Regions from separate parts of the Streptomyces sp. NPDC028635 genome, predicted to be linked through region 1. Evidence: riboswitches for the same ligand, from Rfam matches in the RefSeq annotation. Region 1 holds a riboswitch; each other region holds the start of a gene.

Region 1 (3,473 bases):
CACCGCCAACGCGATGGCCACCACCATCTCGACCGGCGCGCTGCGGCCCAAGATCGCCGTGGCCATGTCCGCCGCCCTCAACCTCGTGGGCGCCTTCCTCTCCGTGGAGGTCGCCAACACGATCTCCAAGGGACTCGTCGACGAGAGCGGCATCCGTCCCGAGGTCATCTTCGCCGCCCTGGTCGGCGCGATCCTCTGGAACCTGCTGACCTGGCTCGTGGGCCTGCCCTCCAGCTCCTCGCACGCCCTCATGGGCGGTCTGATCGGCGCCACCGTCGCCTCCGCCGGCTTCGGCGCGGTCCACGGCGACGTCCTCGTCACCAAGGTGCTGCTGCCCGCGGTCGCCGCCCCGGTCGTCGCCGGTGTCGCGGCGATGGCCGCGACCCGGCTGTCGTACACGCTCGGCAAGAAGGCCGACGGCAAGGCGGCCGACAAGGGCTTCCGGGCCGGCCAGATCGCCTCCGCGGGTCTGGTCTCCCTCGCCCACGGCACCAACGACGCGCAGAAGACGATGGGCATCATCACCCTCGCCCTGGTCGCCGGCGGCGCCATCGCGCCCGACTCCGACCCGCCCACCTGGGTGATCCTCTCCGCCGGCCTGGCCATCGCGCTCGGCACCTACATCGGCGGCTGGCGCATCATCCGCACCATGGGCACGGGCCTGACGGACATGCAGCCGCAGCAGGGCTTCGCCGCCCAGACCAGCGCGGCCACCGCCATCCTCGCCTCCTCCCACCTCGGCTTCTCGCTGTCCACCACGCACGTCGTCTCCGGCTCGGTGATGGGCGCGGGCCTGGGCCGCAAGGGCGGTGTGGTCCGCTGGTCGACGGCGACCCGCATGTTCATCGCCTGGGGCCTGACCCTGCCGGCCGCCGCGCTGGTCGGCGCGCTCGCCGAGTACGTCACCGGATTCGGCGCCTGGGGCACCGCGCTGGTCGCCGTCTTCCTGGTGTCCGCCAGCTTCGGCATCTGGAAGATCTCCCGCCGCGAGGTCGTCGACCACACCAACGTCAACGCCGTGGAGGAGGAGCCGGCCGGCGTGGTCACCACCGCGATCGCCGCGGTGACCCCGCCTCCGGCCGCCGGCCCGGCCGTCACAGACGACCTGATGGCCACCATCCCCGCTCCGGCCGCCGCGACGGCGGAGCAGCCGGCCACCGCGAACCCGGCCCCGGCCGTCTGACCGCCGCTTTCGGGTACGAAGGAAGAGAAGCAGCATGAAGATCGACTGGTCGGCCCTCGGCTCCGTCTTCGGTGTCAGCCTCGTGGTCACCGTGGGTCTGGTGGCCCTGTTCACCCTCGGCATCATGGGTCTGTCCCGCCGCGAGCGGGCCCAGGCCCAGGGCGGCTCGGCCGCCCTCGCGGTCACCGGCGCGTACGCCTGCTTCGCGGCGTGCGCGGCGGCGGTGGCGTACGGCATCAGCCTGATCGTCGCCTGACCCGGCCTCACCACTCAACGACGCGGGGTGCCCGAGCGGCACCCCGCGTTCCGTTGTGACCTGGCAGGTTCCCTCCGTGTGGGCCTGCCCACACTCCTCCGTCCCAGGTCAAGGGCAAGTTGACGGCCCTCGAACAGCCGTGGTGGACTGCCGGGGCCAAGTTGCGGCGGCAGGAGAGGAAGCCGGTGGAAGTCCGGCGCGGTCCCGCCACTGTCACCGGGGTTGAACGACCCCGGGAGCCAGGAACTCTCACCGCCGATCTCCTTCGAACCAGGGCGCGGACACCCTGAGTGAGGACATGACGCCATGTGCGGCTGCCGGTTGAGGACCAGGCCCATCAGCGACGTTCCAGCCGACCCCACGGCCGGCTGAGCCCCGTGCGAGCCGAACGCGTCTTCGCGTACGGCGCCGCCGCCGGCCTCCTCGGCGACCTCCTCCTCGGTGATCCGCGCCGCGGTCACCCGGTCGCCGTGTTCGGCCGCGCCGCGGGCGCCGTCGAGCGCACCCTGTGGCGCGACCACCGCGGCTGGGGCGCCCTGCACACCGCTGTCTGCGCCGGCGGCGCCGTCGCCCTCGGGGCCGTCGCCGCCCGCTGCGTACGCCGCTCCCCCGCCGCCTCCCTCGCCCTCACGGCCGCCGCCACCTGGTCCGTCGTCGGGGGGACTTCGCTGGCGCGCGAGGCCGGCGCCATCGGACGCGCTCTGGAGGCCGGTGACGTGGAGGCGGCGCGGGCCCGGCTGCCCCATCTGTGCGGCCGGGACCCGCAGGCGCTGGACGCCGACGGGATCGCCCGGGCCGTGGTCGAGTCGGTCGCCGAGAACACCTCCGACGCCGTCGTGGGCGCCCTGGTGTGGGGCGCCGTCGGCGGGGTGCCGGGGCTGCTCGGGTTCCGGGCGGTCAACACCCTGGACGCGATGGTCGGTCACAGGTCGCCGCGGCTGCGGCGCTTCGGCTGGGCCTCCGCCCGCCTCGACGACGTGGCCGGCTGGCCGGGAGCCCGGCTGACCGCCGTCCTCGCCGTGCTCACCGGCCCGGACCGGCGCGGTGCCGTGCGCGCCTGGCGGGCGGACGCGGCGAAGCACCCCAGCCCCAACGCGGGCCCCGTGGAGGCCTCCTTCGCGGGCGCGCTCGGCGTGCGGCTGGGCGGCACCCTGTCGTACGGCGGACGGGTCGAGCACCGGCCCGTGCTGAACGGGCGGGGACGCGCCGTCACCCCCCACGACATCCGCCGGGCGGTACGGCTGTCCCGGCGCGTGAGCTGGCTTGCGCTCGGCGTGTGCGCGGGCGCACGCCTCATCGGGAAGGGGCGTGATCGATGAACGGCGGTCTCCTCGTCGCCGGCACCACCTCCGACGCCGGGAAAAGCGTCGTGACCGCCGGCATCTGCCGGTGGCTGGTGCGGCAGGGCGTGAAAGTGGCGCCGTTCAAGGCGCAGAACATGTCCCTCAACTCCTTCGTCACCCGCGAGGGCGCCGAGATCGGGCGGGCGCAGGCCATGCAGGCCCAGGCCTGCCGGATCGAGCCGACCGCGCTGATGAACCCGGTGCTGCTCAAGCCCGGTGGTGAACAGAGCAGCCAGGTGGTGCTGCTGGGCAAGCCGGTGGGCGAGCTGAGCGCGCGCGGCTACCACGGCGGGCGCCAGCAGAAGCTGCTCGGCACGGTCCTGGAGTGCCTGGCCGAGTTGCGGGGCACGTATGACGCGGTGATCTGCGAGGGGGCGGGCTCGCCGGCCGAGATCAATCTGCGCCGGACCGACATCGTGAACATGGGCATCGCGCGGGGTGCGCGGCTGCCCGTGCTCGTCGTCGGCGACATCGACCGCGGGGGCGTCTTCGCGTCCTTCTTCGGCACCGTCGCCCTGCTCTCGCCCGAGGACCAGGAACTGGTCGCCGGGTTCCTGGTGAACAAGTTCCGCGGTGACGTCTCCCTGCTGGAGCCGGGCCTGGACATGCTGCACGGCCTGACGGGCCGCCACACCTTCGGCGTGCTGCCCTTCCGGCACGGGCTCGGCATCGACGAGGAGGACGGCCTGCG
Region 2 (3,473 bases), on a different contig from region 1:
GTGAGCTGCTCGCCCACCGGCCCACCACCCAGGGCGGCGAGCCCGAGGCGGAGGAGGCGGGCGGCCTCGGTGACGCGGGCGCGGTGTGCGCGGTCGCCGATCCGGCGGGCCTGACGACGCGGCTGCTGCCGGTGGAGGTGTCGCTGGCCCCGGGCCCGGGCCGCGGGCAGACGATCGTCGACCGGCGCCCGCGCCCCGGCGAGTCCGAGATCCATGAGGGCGCCCGTGAACAGCCGCTGGTGGACGTGGCGTTGGAGGTCGACGTCGACCGCTATGTGAAGCTGTACCTGGAGACGGTCGAACGCTAGTCGGCCGAGGCCGTCCAGCGTTCCTCCACCCTGGCCAGCCTCCAGTACGTCAGGGCCGCCGCCCACACCAGGACGAACAGGCCGACGATGAGGTAGCCGACGTTGTCCAGGTCGATGCCGGCGATCCAGCCGGTGACGCCGTCGTCGAGACCGAACTTGTCGTGCAGGACGCCGACCAGCTCGATGGTGCCGATCACGAAGGCGACCGCGATGGACAGGCCGGTGATGGCGAGGTTGTAGAACACCTTGCGGACCGGGTTGGAGAACGCCCACTGGTAGGCGAAGTTCATGAACGTGCCGTCGAGGGTGTCGAACAGGCTCATCCCGGCGGCGAAGAGGAGGGGCAGGCAGAGGATCGCGTACCAGGGCAGGCCCGCCGCCGCGCCGGAGCCCGCCATCACCATCAGCGTGACCTCGGTGGCCGTGTCGAAGCCGAGGCCGAACAGGAAGCCGAGCGGGTACATCTGGCCGGGTCGGGAGACCGACTTGGTGAGGCGGCCCAGGATGCGGTTCATGAACCCGCGCGAGTCCAGGTGCGCCTCCAGCTCCCGCTCGTCGTACGTCCCCGCGCGCATCGCCCGGAACACCTTCAGGATGCCGAAGAGGGCGACCAGGTTGAGCGCGGCGATCAGATACAGGAACGTGCCGGAGATCGTCGTGCCGAGGAAGCCGAGCACCTGGTGGGTGGTCGAGCCCTCGTTCATCACCTTCCCGGCGAGGGAGGTGCCGCCCGCGATCAGCAGCGCCAGCAGGACGACGACGCTGGAGTGGCCGAGCGCGAACCAGAAACCGACGGAGACCGGGCGTTTGCCGTCGGCCATCAGCTTGCGGGTGGTGTTGTCGATGGCGGCGATGTGGTCGGCGTCGAAGGCGTGCCGTACGCCCAGGGTGTAGGCGGTGACGCCGAGGCCGATGCCGAAGGCCTTGGAGCCGACCTCGTAGTGGCCCGGCACCACGAGGAGGAAGAGGATCCCGAAGGCGGCGACGTGCAGGGCGGCGATGGCGGCCAGCAGTCCGGCGGTTTTGACGGTGTCCTCGCGGCGCCACTTGAAGGTGGCGTTCGCGGGCGTCGTCGGGGCAGGGTCGGGCAGGGTCATCCGGTTCACGCTCCAGCACCTCGTGGATCACTTCGTGAGCTGCCGTGGCCGGTCTCCTGGCTGACGGGGCTGGTGCGTCCGCCGTCCCTGCCTTCCCGGTCCTGAAGACCAGTGGCCCGGCGTGAACCGGACGGGACGAGAACTTCCCCGATCACAGTGGCGAGGGCCGCTCCGGTTTCTCACCGGCTTCCCGAACACCACGGCCCGCCCACGGTAGGGGTGCGGAGGGTCTCCTGCATAGCTGCACAGCTGAGCAGGTATCCAAGATCACAGAGCGGAGATCGCGGAGGGGGCGGGCCGCCCGGTCGTGCGGGCCCGTGGGCGGCGGGCCGACCGGGGGCGGGAGAATGCGGGCATGCACCTCGTGCCTGACGACCGCGCCGACCGCCGCACCATCGACGGTCACCGTGTCTGTGACGCCATCGCCGCCATCGGCGACGCCGCCCACGTGCGTGCCTGGGCCGACCGCTTCTCGCTGCTCGCCGACCCCAACCGGCTCGCTCTCCTGCTCGCCCTGCACCGCACCGGCCCGCTCGCGGTGTCCGACCTGGCCATCGCGACCGGCATGAACGACCCGGCCGTGTCGCAGGCCCTGCGGCTGCTGCGGGCGGCGGGCACGGTGGCGGGCGAGAAGCAGGGCCGGGTGGTCCGCTACCGGGTGGTCGACCCGGACGTACGGACACTGCTCGCGCGCTGCACCGCCGACGGCGCCTGACCCGGGCGGACGCGGACACGTTCCCCCGGGCGGCGAAGTGGACAGTCATCTCCCTGTCGTGCCCGAACCGGCGAACGGAGACCGCGTGCCCGATCTCTCCTCCCGCGACCCCGCCTGGTGGCGGCAGGCCGTCGTCTACCAGGTCTATCCCCGCAGCTTCGCCGACGCCGACGGCGACGGGCTCGGTGACCTGCGCGGCATCACCGGCCGCCTGACCCATCTGGCCGCGCTCGGCGCCGACGCGCTGTGGCTGAGCCCGTTCTACCCCTCCGAACTCGCCGACGGCGGCTACGACGTGGCCGACCACCGCGCCGTGGACCCGCGCCTGGGCACCCTGGACGACTTCGACGCCCTGGTCGCCGAGGCGCACCGGCTCGGCCTGAAGGTCGTCGTCGACATCGTCCCCAACCACACCTCGCACCGGCACGCCTGGTTCCAGGAGGCGCTGCGCGCCGGGCCCGGTTCGCGCGCCCGGGAGCGGTACGTCTTCCGCGAGGGGCGTGGCGCGGAGGGGGAGCTGCCGCCCTCGGACTGGCAGTCGGTGTTCGGCGGCAGCGCCTGGGAGCGGGTGCCGGACGGGCAGTGGTACCTGCATCTGTTCGCCCGTGAGCAGCCCGACCTGAACTGGGCCGACGACGAGGTCCGCGCCGACCTGCGGCGCACCCTGCGCTTCTGGGCCGACCGCGGCGTGGACGGTTTCCGGGTGGACGTCGCGCACGCCCTGGCCAAGGACCTGTCCGAGCCGCTGCGCGACCTCGGCGCGCCCGAACTGAGCGACGAGGCGGCCCTCACGGTGCTGCCCCCGGGCAGCCATCCCTTCTACGACCGCGACGAGGTGCACGAGATCTACCGGGACTGGCGCCGCCTCCTCGACGCCTACTCCCCGCCCCGCGCGGCCATCGCCGAGGCATGGGTGCCGGGCGAGCGCCGCGCGCTGTACGCCCGGCCGGACGAGCTGGGCCAGGCGTTCAACTTCGAGTATCTGCAGGCCCCCTGGCAGGCGGACGCGCTGCGCGAGGTCATCACCGCGTCGCTGGCCGGCGCGCGGGCCGTCGGCGCCTCGGCGACCTGGGTGCTGTCCAACCACGACGTCGTCCGGCACGCCTCCCGGCTGATGCTGCCGCCGGGCACCGACGACAACGCCTGGCTGCTGTCCGGCGGCCACGCGCCCCGGATCGACCCGGCGGCCGGGCTGCGCCGGGCCCGCGCGGCGACGCTGCTGATGCTGGCGCTGCCCGGCTCGGCGTATCTCTACCAGGGCGAGGAGCTGGGGCTGCCCGAGGTCGCCGAGCTGCCGGCCGAGGTGCTCCAGGACCCGATCTGGGAGCAGACGGGCCATGTCCGCAAGGGCCG
Region 3 (3,473 bases), on a different contig from region 1:
TGGCGGCGTCCTTGAAGGTCATCCAGCCGTTGCCGGTCTGCGCCAGCGTGCGCATCATGCGGCCGTACAGCTCACGGGCCGGAAGCGTCTTCTTCGCCAGCCCCGCGTCCTCCGCCTTGCGGTACGCGGCGTCGAACTCCTCGCCCCACAGGTCGACCAGCTCCGGCACGTCGGCCGGCGAGAACAGCGACCACTGCGCGTCCGCGTCGACCCGGCGCATGAACTCGTCCGGGATCCAGTGCGCGAGGTTCAGGTTGTGCGTACGGCGGGCGTCCTCACCGGTGTTGTCCCGCAGCTCCAGGAACTCCTCGATGTCCGAGTGCCAGGTCTCCAGGTACACCGCGGCCGCGCCCTTGCGCCGCCCGCCCTGGTTCACCGCGGCGACCGAGGCATCCAGCGTCTTCAGGAACGGGACGATGCCGTTGGAGTGCCCGTTGGTGCCACGGATGAGGGAGCCGCGGCTGCGGATGCGGGAGTACGACAGGCCGATGCCGCCGGCGTGCTTGGAGAGCCGGGCGACCTGGTGGTAGCGGTCGTAGATGGAGTCCAGCTCGTCCAGCGGGGAGTCCAGCAGGTAGCAGGACGACATCTGGGGGTGGCGGGTGCCGGAGTTGAAGAGGGTGGGGGAGGAGGGCAGGTAGTCGAGGCGGCTCATGAGCCCGTAGAGCGCCGCGACCTCGTCGGCGGAGCGGACGGTGTCGTCCTCCGCGAGCCCGCTCGCCACCCGCAGCAGGAAGTGCTGGGGCGTCTCGATCACCTTGCGGGTGATCGGGTGGCGCAGGAGGTAGCGGCTGTGCAGGGTGCGCAGGCCGAAGTAGCCGAAGCGGTCGTCGGCTCCGGTGTCGACGAGGGCGTCGAGCCGTTCGGCGTGCAGCCGTACGAACGCCGCGGTCCGGTCCGCGATGAGCCCCTCGCGGTGCCCGACGGCGACCGACTCCGTGAACGAGGTGACGCCCTGGGAGGCGGCCTCCGCGCGGACGGTCAGGGTGAGCAGACGGGCGGCCAGCCGCGAGTAGGCGGGGTCCTCGGAGATGAGCCCGGCGGCGGCCTCCGTGGCCAGCTCCCGCAGCTCCGCCTCGTCGGCGTGCGCCGAGCGGCCGCGCAGCGCGGCGGCGGCGACCCGGCCGGGGTCGGCGTCGGGGAGGTCGGCGGTCAGCTCGGTCAGGATGCGCAGCAACGCGGCACCGGGACCGTCCTGCTCCCGCTGGGTGGCTGAGGCCGGATCGGCTGGCGCGATGGTCACGTGGGGCTCTCCCTCGCTCGGCACGGGGCCTCGGCGAGGGCAGGGGGCAGCACACGAGCGCACGCGGCGTCGCGTCCACCGGCCCATTCCACGAGGCCCGGACGTCAGGGCACGCCGGCCGGGTGGCCGGGTGCACTGTCGGCAGGTCCTCGGACTGGACCAGCGTGCGCGAAGCACGCATGTACACCGTTGCGGGACAGTTCCGGATTCGCACCGGATTCCCCTGCGACGACAGCGAGCATGAGCATACATCTAGTGCCGGGCTGTCGCGTCACCCCCAGATGTTGTGTTGCGCTGATCTCATAGCGTCAACTGTCCGCGGCCCGCCGGGTCGGCACGACGCCGGCCCGGCGGCCGCCGACGGCCCCGGCCCGGCGGGCACGGGGCACCGGCCTGTCGTCCGCGGAGGGAGCCCGCACGACAGCGGGCCGCCGTGGCATCTGCCTCCGGCGGCCCGCCTCGGGGCAGCCCCGCGGTTGCTCGCTCAGCTCACGCGCCCACGGGGCGTGTTTCAGTGACCGGCGCCCGCCGTGGCCGGGGGGAGTTCGGACTGGACGCCCGGGTCGCCGGCGTCCGCCGTGTAGTCCTCCGGCCGGGTCTCGTCGACGCCCTCGGGGGCCTTGACGGCCTTCAGGACGAGCGTGAGGACCACGGTCACCAGGACGTTCAGCACGAACGCCGTGAGGCCGATGTAGCCGATCTCGCCGATGCCGGGAATCTCCTTCGCGGAGCCACCGAAGTGCTTCTGGCCCGGGTTGGTGGGCGACGGCACCCCGTAGGCCACGAGCGTGCCGTAGACCATGCCGACCGCCCAGCCCGCCAGCAGCGCCCAGCGGTGGAACCAGCGCGTGAACAGGCCGCCGACCAGGGCCGGGAAGGTCTGCAGGATCCAGATGCCGCCCAGCAGCTGGAAGTTGATGGCGACCGTCTTGTCCATGGTGAGGACGAAGACCAGCGCGCCCACCTTCACCAGCAGGGAGACGATCTTGGAGACCTGGGCCTCCTGCTTCGGCGTGGCCTCCGGCTTGATGAAGTCCTTGTAGATGTTGCGCGTGAACAGGTTCGCCGCCGCGATGGACATGATGGCCGCGGGGACCAGTGCGCCGATGCCGATCGCCGCGAACGCGATGCCCGTGAACCAGTCCGGGAACATGTCCTCGAACAGCTGCGGGATGGCCAGCTGGCCGTTCTGCACCTTGACGCCGGCCGCGATCGCCATGAAACCGAGCAGCGCGAGCAGGCCCAGCATCAGGGAGTACAGCGGCAGAATCGTGGTGTTGCGCCGGATCACCTCCCGGCTCTTGGACGACAGCGTCGCGGTGATCGAGTGCGGGTACATGAACAGCGCGAGCGCGGAGCCCAGCGCCAGGGTGGCGTACGTCCACTGCTGGGCCTCACCCGAGACCAGCGCGCCGCGCGGCTTGTGCGTCGTCGGGTTGACCTGGCTGAACGCGTGGCCCGCCTTGGCGAAGATGTCGTCGAAGCCGCCCAGCTTGATCGGGATGTAGATGATCGCCACCGCGATGACGATGTAGATCAGCGCGTCCTTCACGAACGCGATCAGCGCGGGAGCCCGCAGACCCGACGAGTAGGTGTACGCCGCCAGCACGCCGAACGCGATCAGCAGCGGCAGGTCCTTGACGAACCAGTTGGTGTTCTCGCCGCCGCCGACGCCCATCACGTCCAGCACGGCCTGGATGCCGACGAGCTGGAGCGCGATGTACGGCATCGTCGCGAGGATGCCGGTCAGCGCCACCGCCAGCGACAGCCCCTTGGAGCCGAAACGCCCGCGCACGAAGTCCGAGGTCGTCACGTACCCGTGCTTGTGCGACACCGACCACAGCCGGGGCAGGAACGTGAAGATCAGCGGGTAGACGAGGATCGTGTACGGCACCGCGAAGAAGCCGGACGCGCCCGCCGCGTAGATCGCCGCCGGCACGGCGACGAAGGTGTACGCCGTGTACAGGTCGCCGCCGAGCAGGAACCAGGTGATCCAGGTACCGAACGACCGCCCGCCCAGGCCCCATTCGTCGAGGCTGTGCTCGTTCTCGGCCTTGCGCCAGCGCGCGGCCAGGAAGCCGAGCACCGTGACGAGGAGGAAGAAGAAGATGAAGACGCCGAGTGCGACGCCGTTCACGCCGTCCTTCACTGGTCCGCACCGCCCTTCCGGGAGGCACGGGCGCGCTGGTCACGGCGCCACAGCTGGTACGCGAGCACCGTCAGCGCCGTG
Region 4 (3,473 bases), on a different contig from region 1:
TCGCGGCGGGAATCGCGTGGGCCGTCGGAACGACCACCGGGATCGTCGCAGCGACGACCGTGGGCAGCATGCTGGTGACCATCACCTTGCCCACGAGCACCGGACGAGCCCTGGAGCACGCCGGGGTCATCGCACTCGGGGGCGTGACGCAGGCCCTGCTGATCCTGCTGTTCCCGATCCGGCGTTGGGGAGCGCACCGTGACGCGCTCGCCGACGCCCTGGCCGCCGTGGCGGACTACGCGCGCCGGTTGCGGCACGACCCGACCGCCCCGTTCGACCCGGAGCCGTTGATGACGGCCCGGGACGCGGCTGCCGTGACGCCGTCCCAGGCTCGCACCCGTCCCCCCGCCCTGCACGGCCCCCGGGGACTCGCCGAGCGCGTTCGGCCGGTGGTCGCCGCGCTCGCCGACCCGGACGTGGGCGCCCCGGCGGAGGGACCCGGGCGGGACCGCGCCCGGGAGTTGCTCGACGCGGCCGCCGACGTCCTGGATGCGGCCGCCCGTTCGATCCGCCGCGGCATTCCCGCCGAGGTACGGCCCGAGAGCAAGGACGTCCTGCGCATCAACGAGGAGCACGAGGTGCTGGAGGGCCCGGCGCGGCAGGCCGCCGAGCGGCTCGTGGAACTGCTCGGCGAGGCGTTGGAGATCGCGGGGAGCGGATGCGCGAGCGGGAGGACGCCCACGCCGACCGGCCCCGCGGGCGCCCAGTTCCTGATGCGCCCGACGATGCACCGGCTGGTCCCGGTCGTCGTCCGGGCGGTCCGCCGTGAGCTCCGCCTGGACTCGCCCGTGTTCCGGCACGCCGTCCGCCTGGCGGCGGTGGCCACGCTGGGCTATCTGATCGCCGCCCGGCTGCCACTGGGGCACGGCTACTGGGCGCCCATCGCCTCGGTGATGGTGATGCGGCCGGACTTCCACCGGACGTACGCGCGTGCGGTGGCCCGGCTCGCCGGGACCCTGGCGGGCGTCGCGCTCGCCACCGGGACGGTGCGGGCGATGGGCCCGGACGCCCATGTGTCCGGCGCGCTGGCCGTGGTCTCGGCGGGCCTGTCGTACACGCTGAACCGTACCGGCTATGCCTATACCCAGTGTTTCACCGCCGCGTACGTCGTCTTCCTGCTCGGCATGGGCGGCGAGGCATGGGAGCAGACAGTCCTGGAGCGGGTGGTGCTCACCCTGCTCGGCGGGGCCCTGGCCATGCTGGCGTACGTGGTGTTCCCCGCCTGGGAGACACCTCGACTGCCGGGCCGGCTCGCGGACTGGCTCGCCGCCAACGGCCGCTACGCGGCCGCGGTGCTCCGCGACCTGGCCGAACCGACCCGGGAGCGTCACGCCGACATGCGCCGGGCACTGCTGGAGAGCAGGGAGGCACGTGCCGCGTGGCAGGAGGCGTACGACCGGGCACGGCAGGAACCGGTCCGCCCCAGGGGCCTGACGTCGCGCGAGGCTCAGGAGGCGCAGGAGGCGCTCAAGGGGTTCGGCCGGGCGGCGATGCTCATGGAGAGCCACGTCCCGCAGGCCGACAGCCGTTCCCTCCCCGAGGCGGAGCGATTCGCCCAGGCCCTGGAGACGGACACCTCGAAGGCAGCAGTCGCCGTGCGCGAGCACCGGAATCCGGACTGGAGCCGTGTGGAAGAGGCGCTCCACGCGTGGGATGACGCCGCGGACCATGGCAGCCCGGTCGTGCGGCGCGAAGCGGAACTACAAAAACGGGCCTTGGAGGACCTCGCGACAGCCGTGAGCCGCACACCTTTGGAACGGGACGTCGGCTCTGCTCGCGAGGAGCAACGGGTGCGAGCGACCCTTGCTGCGGAAGGTGATGGAACAGGGCCCGCGCAACGGGGTGGGTGACGACGCCGGCGCCGCCTAGAGCCGTGGAGTCGGGCTCCTCGACCGGAAGACCGGCCGCTGCAACAGCTACGTCCAGGATCGAGGGCCTGGTTCGATCGGACTGAGGGGTTACCGCAGCGTCGACGGTCCGGCGCGGCGTTGCAGGGGAAGGGCGGGAAGCGCGTGTGCGGGGTTTCCCGCCGTGCGTTCTCGGTTCGGCGTTCGCGTCGCCATGGCCGAATGACGGAGGTCGCGCTGCCTTCCCGCACGGAGAACCCGTAAGGTGGCGGGTGCAGCTGGTTCGCCCCGTCCGCCAGGCGGGATGCGTCGTAAGAGGGAACCCGGTGGGAATCCGGGACTGCCCCGCAGCGGTGAGCGGGAACGACCGCCGTCATACGCACTGGGTCCGAGGTACCGGGCCTGGGAAGCGACGGCCATTAGGTGTCTCGTACGACGAGACGTGCCCGCGAGTCCGAAGACCTGCCATCTGCCCGCGCGCGAACCACTCGTGCGCGGACATCCCGGTGACCTCGAGGGCGGGTCGGCGTACATACCAGGCGGACGACCGTGCCTTGCCGCGCACGCTTCGTGCCGTCCGGTTCGTCACCCCTTCGCGCTCTCGTCCCGTACCCGGGATCTCAGGGATTCATCTCGCGAAGGAGATCTCCGTGACCACCAAGTCCGCAGCCTCGGCAGCACGGGCCACCGTGTACGGCTACCCACGCCAGGGCCCGAACCGGGAACTGAAGAAGGCGATCGAGGGTTACTGGAAGGGTCGTGTCAGCGCCGACGCCCTCCGGGCCACCGCTGCCGAGCTGCGTCGCACGAACTGGCGGCAGCTCGCCGACGCCGGCATCCACGAAGTCCCGACGGGGGACTTCTCGTACTACGACCACGTCCTCGACACCACGGTCGCGCTCGGCGCGATCCCCGACCGCCACCGCGCCGCCCTCCAAGCCGACGCGCTGGACGGCTACTTCGCCATGGCCCGCGGCACCCGGGACACCGCGCCCTTGGAGATGACCAAGTGGTTCGACACCAACTACCACTATCTGGTCCCCGAGCTGGGCCCCGGCACCGTCTTCACCGCCGACTCCGGCAAGCAGGTCGCGGACTTGAAAGAAGCCCTCGGCGTGGGTCTGACTCCCCGTCCCGTCCTGGTCGGCCCCGTCACCTACCTGCTGCTCGCCAAGCCCGCGCCGGGCGTGGCGGCGGACTTCGCACCGCTCACCCTCCTGGACCGGCTGTTGCCGGCCTACGCGGAGATTCTGGCCGACCTGCGCGCGGCCGGCGCGGAGTGGGTCCAGCTGGACGAGCCGGCCCTCGTCCAGGACCGCACCCCGGCCGAACTGAACGCCGCCGCCCGCGCCTACCGCGACCTCGGCGCCCTCACCGACCGGCCCAAGCTGCTCGTCGCCTCGTACTTCGACCGGCTCGGCGACGCCCTGCCGGTGCTGGCCAAGGCGCCGGTCGAGGGCCTCGCCATCGACTTCACCGAGTCCGCGGCCGGGAACCTGGAGGCTCTCGCCTCCGTCGGCGGGCTGCCCGGCAAGCGGCTGGTCGCCGGTGTCGTCAACGGCCGCAACATCTGGGTCAACGACCTGGAGAAGTCCCTGTCCACCCTCGGCACCCTGCTCGGGCTGG

What was found. A riboswitch is a leader RNA that binds a small molecule or an ion and turns the genes downstream of it on or off. The one in region 1 is predicted to bind cobalamin.
Region 2: another riboswitch for cobalamin. It lies ahead of AB0E88_RS25995 (HoxN/HupN/NixA family nickel/cobalt transporter); the one in region 1 lies ahead of AB0E88_RS28895 (cobalamin biosynthesis protein).
Region 3: another riboswitch for cobalamin. It lies ahead of AB0E88_RS17665 (ribonucleoside-diphosphate reductase subunit alpha); the one in region 1 lies ahead of AB0E88_RS28895 (cobalamin biosynthesis protein).
Region 4: another riboswitch for cobalamin. It lies ahead of metE (5-methyltetrahydropteroyltriglutamate--homocysteine S-methyltransferase); the one in region 1 lies ahead of AB0E88_RS28895 (cobalamin biosynthesis protein).

The regions. Positions count from the first base shown of each region.
Region 1 covers NZ_JBEZWX010000036.1:61,320-64,792, reverse strand. The annotation lists gene AB0E88_RS28905 (inorganic phosphate transporter) at 1-1,183, shown strand, start outside; gene AB0E88_RS28900 (hypothetical protein) at 1,218-1,439, shown strand; cobalamin riboswitch at 1,574-1,711, shown strand; gene AB0E88_RS28895 (cobalamin biosynthesis protein) at 1,817-2,758, shown strand; gene AB0E88_RS28890 (cobyric acid synthase) at 2,755-3,473, shown strand, end outside.
Region 2 covers NZ_JBEZWX010000028.1:84,859-88,331, reverse strand. The annotation lists gene AB0E88_RS26000 (nucleoside hydrolase) at 1-308, shown strand, start outside; gene AB0E88_RS25995 (HoxN/HupN/NixA family nickel/cobalt transporter) at 305-1,405, opposite strand; cobalamin riboswitch at 1,434-1,622, opposite strand; gene AB0E88_RS25990 (metalloregulator ArsR/SmtB family transcription factor) at 1,761-2,120, shown strand; gene AB0E88_RS25985 (glycoside hydrolase family 13 protein) at 2,206-3,473, shown strand, end outside.
Region 3 covers NZ_JBEZWX010000014.1:67,753-71,225, reverse strand. The annotation lists gene AB0E88_RS17665 (ribonucleoside-diphosphate reductase subunit alpha) at 1-1,243, opposite strand, end outside; cobalamin riboswitch at 1,366-1,498, opposite strand; gene mctP (monocarboxylate uptake permease MctP) at 1,755-3,392, opposite strand; gene AB0E88_RS17655 (DUF3311 domain-containing protein) at 3,389-3,473, opposite strand, start outside.
Region 4 covers NZ_JBEZWX010000031.1:9,038-12,510, reverse strand. The annotation lists gene AB0E88_RS26810 (FUSC family protein) at 1-1,850, shown strand, start outside; cobalamin riboswitch at 2,110-2,332, shown strand; gene metE (5-methyltetrahydropteroyltriglutamate--homocysteine S-methyltransferase) at 2,498-3,473, shown strand, end outside.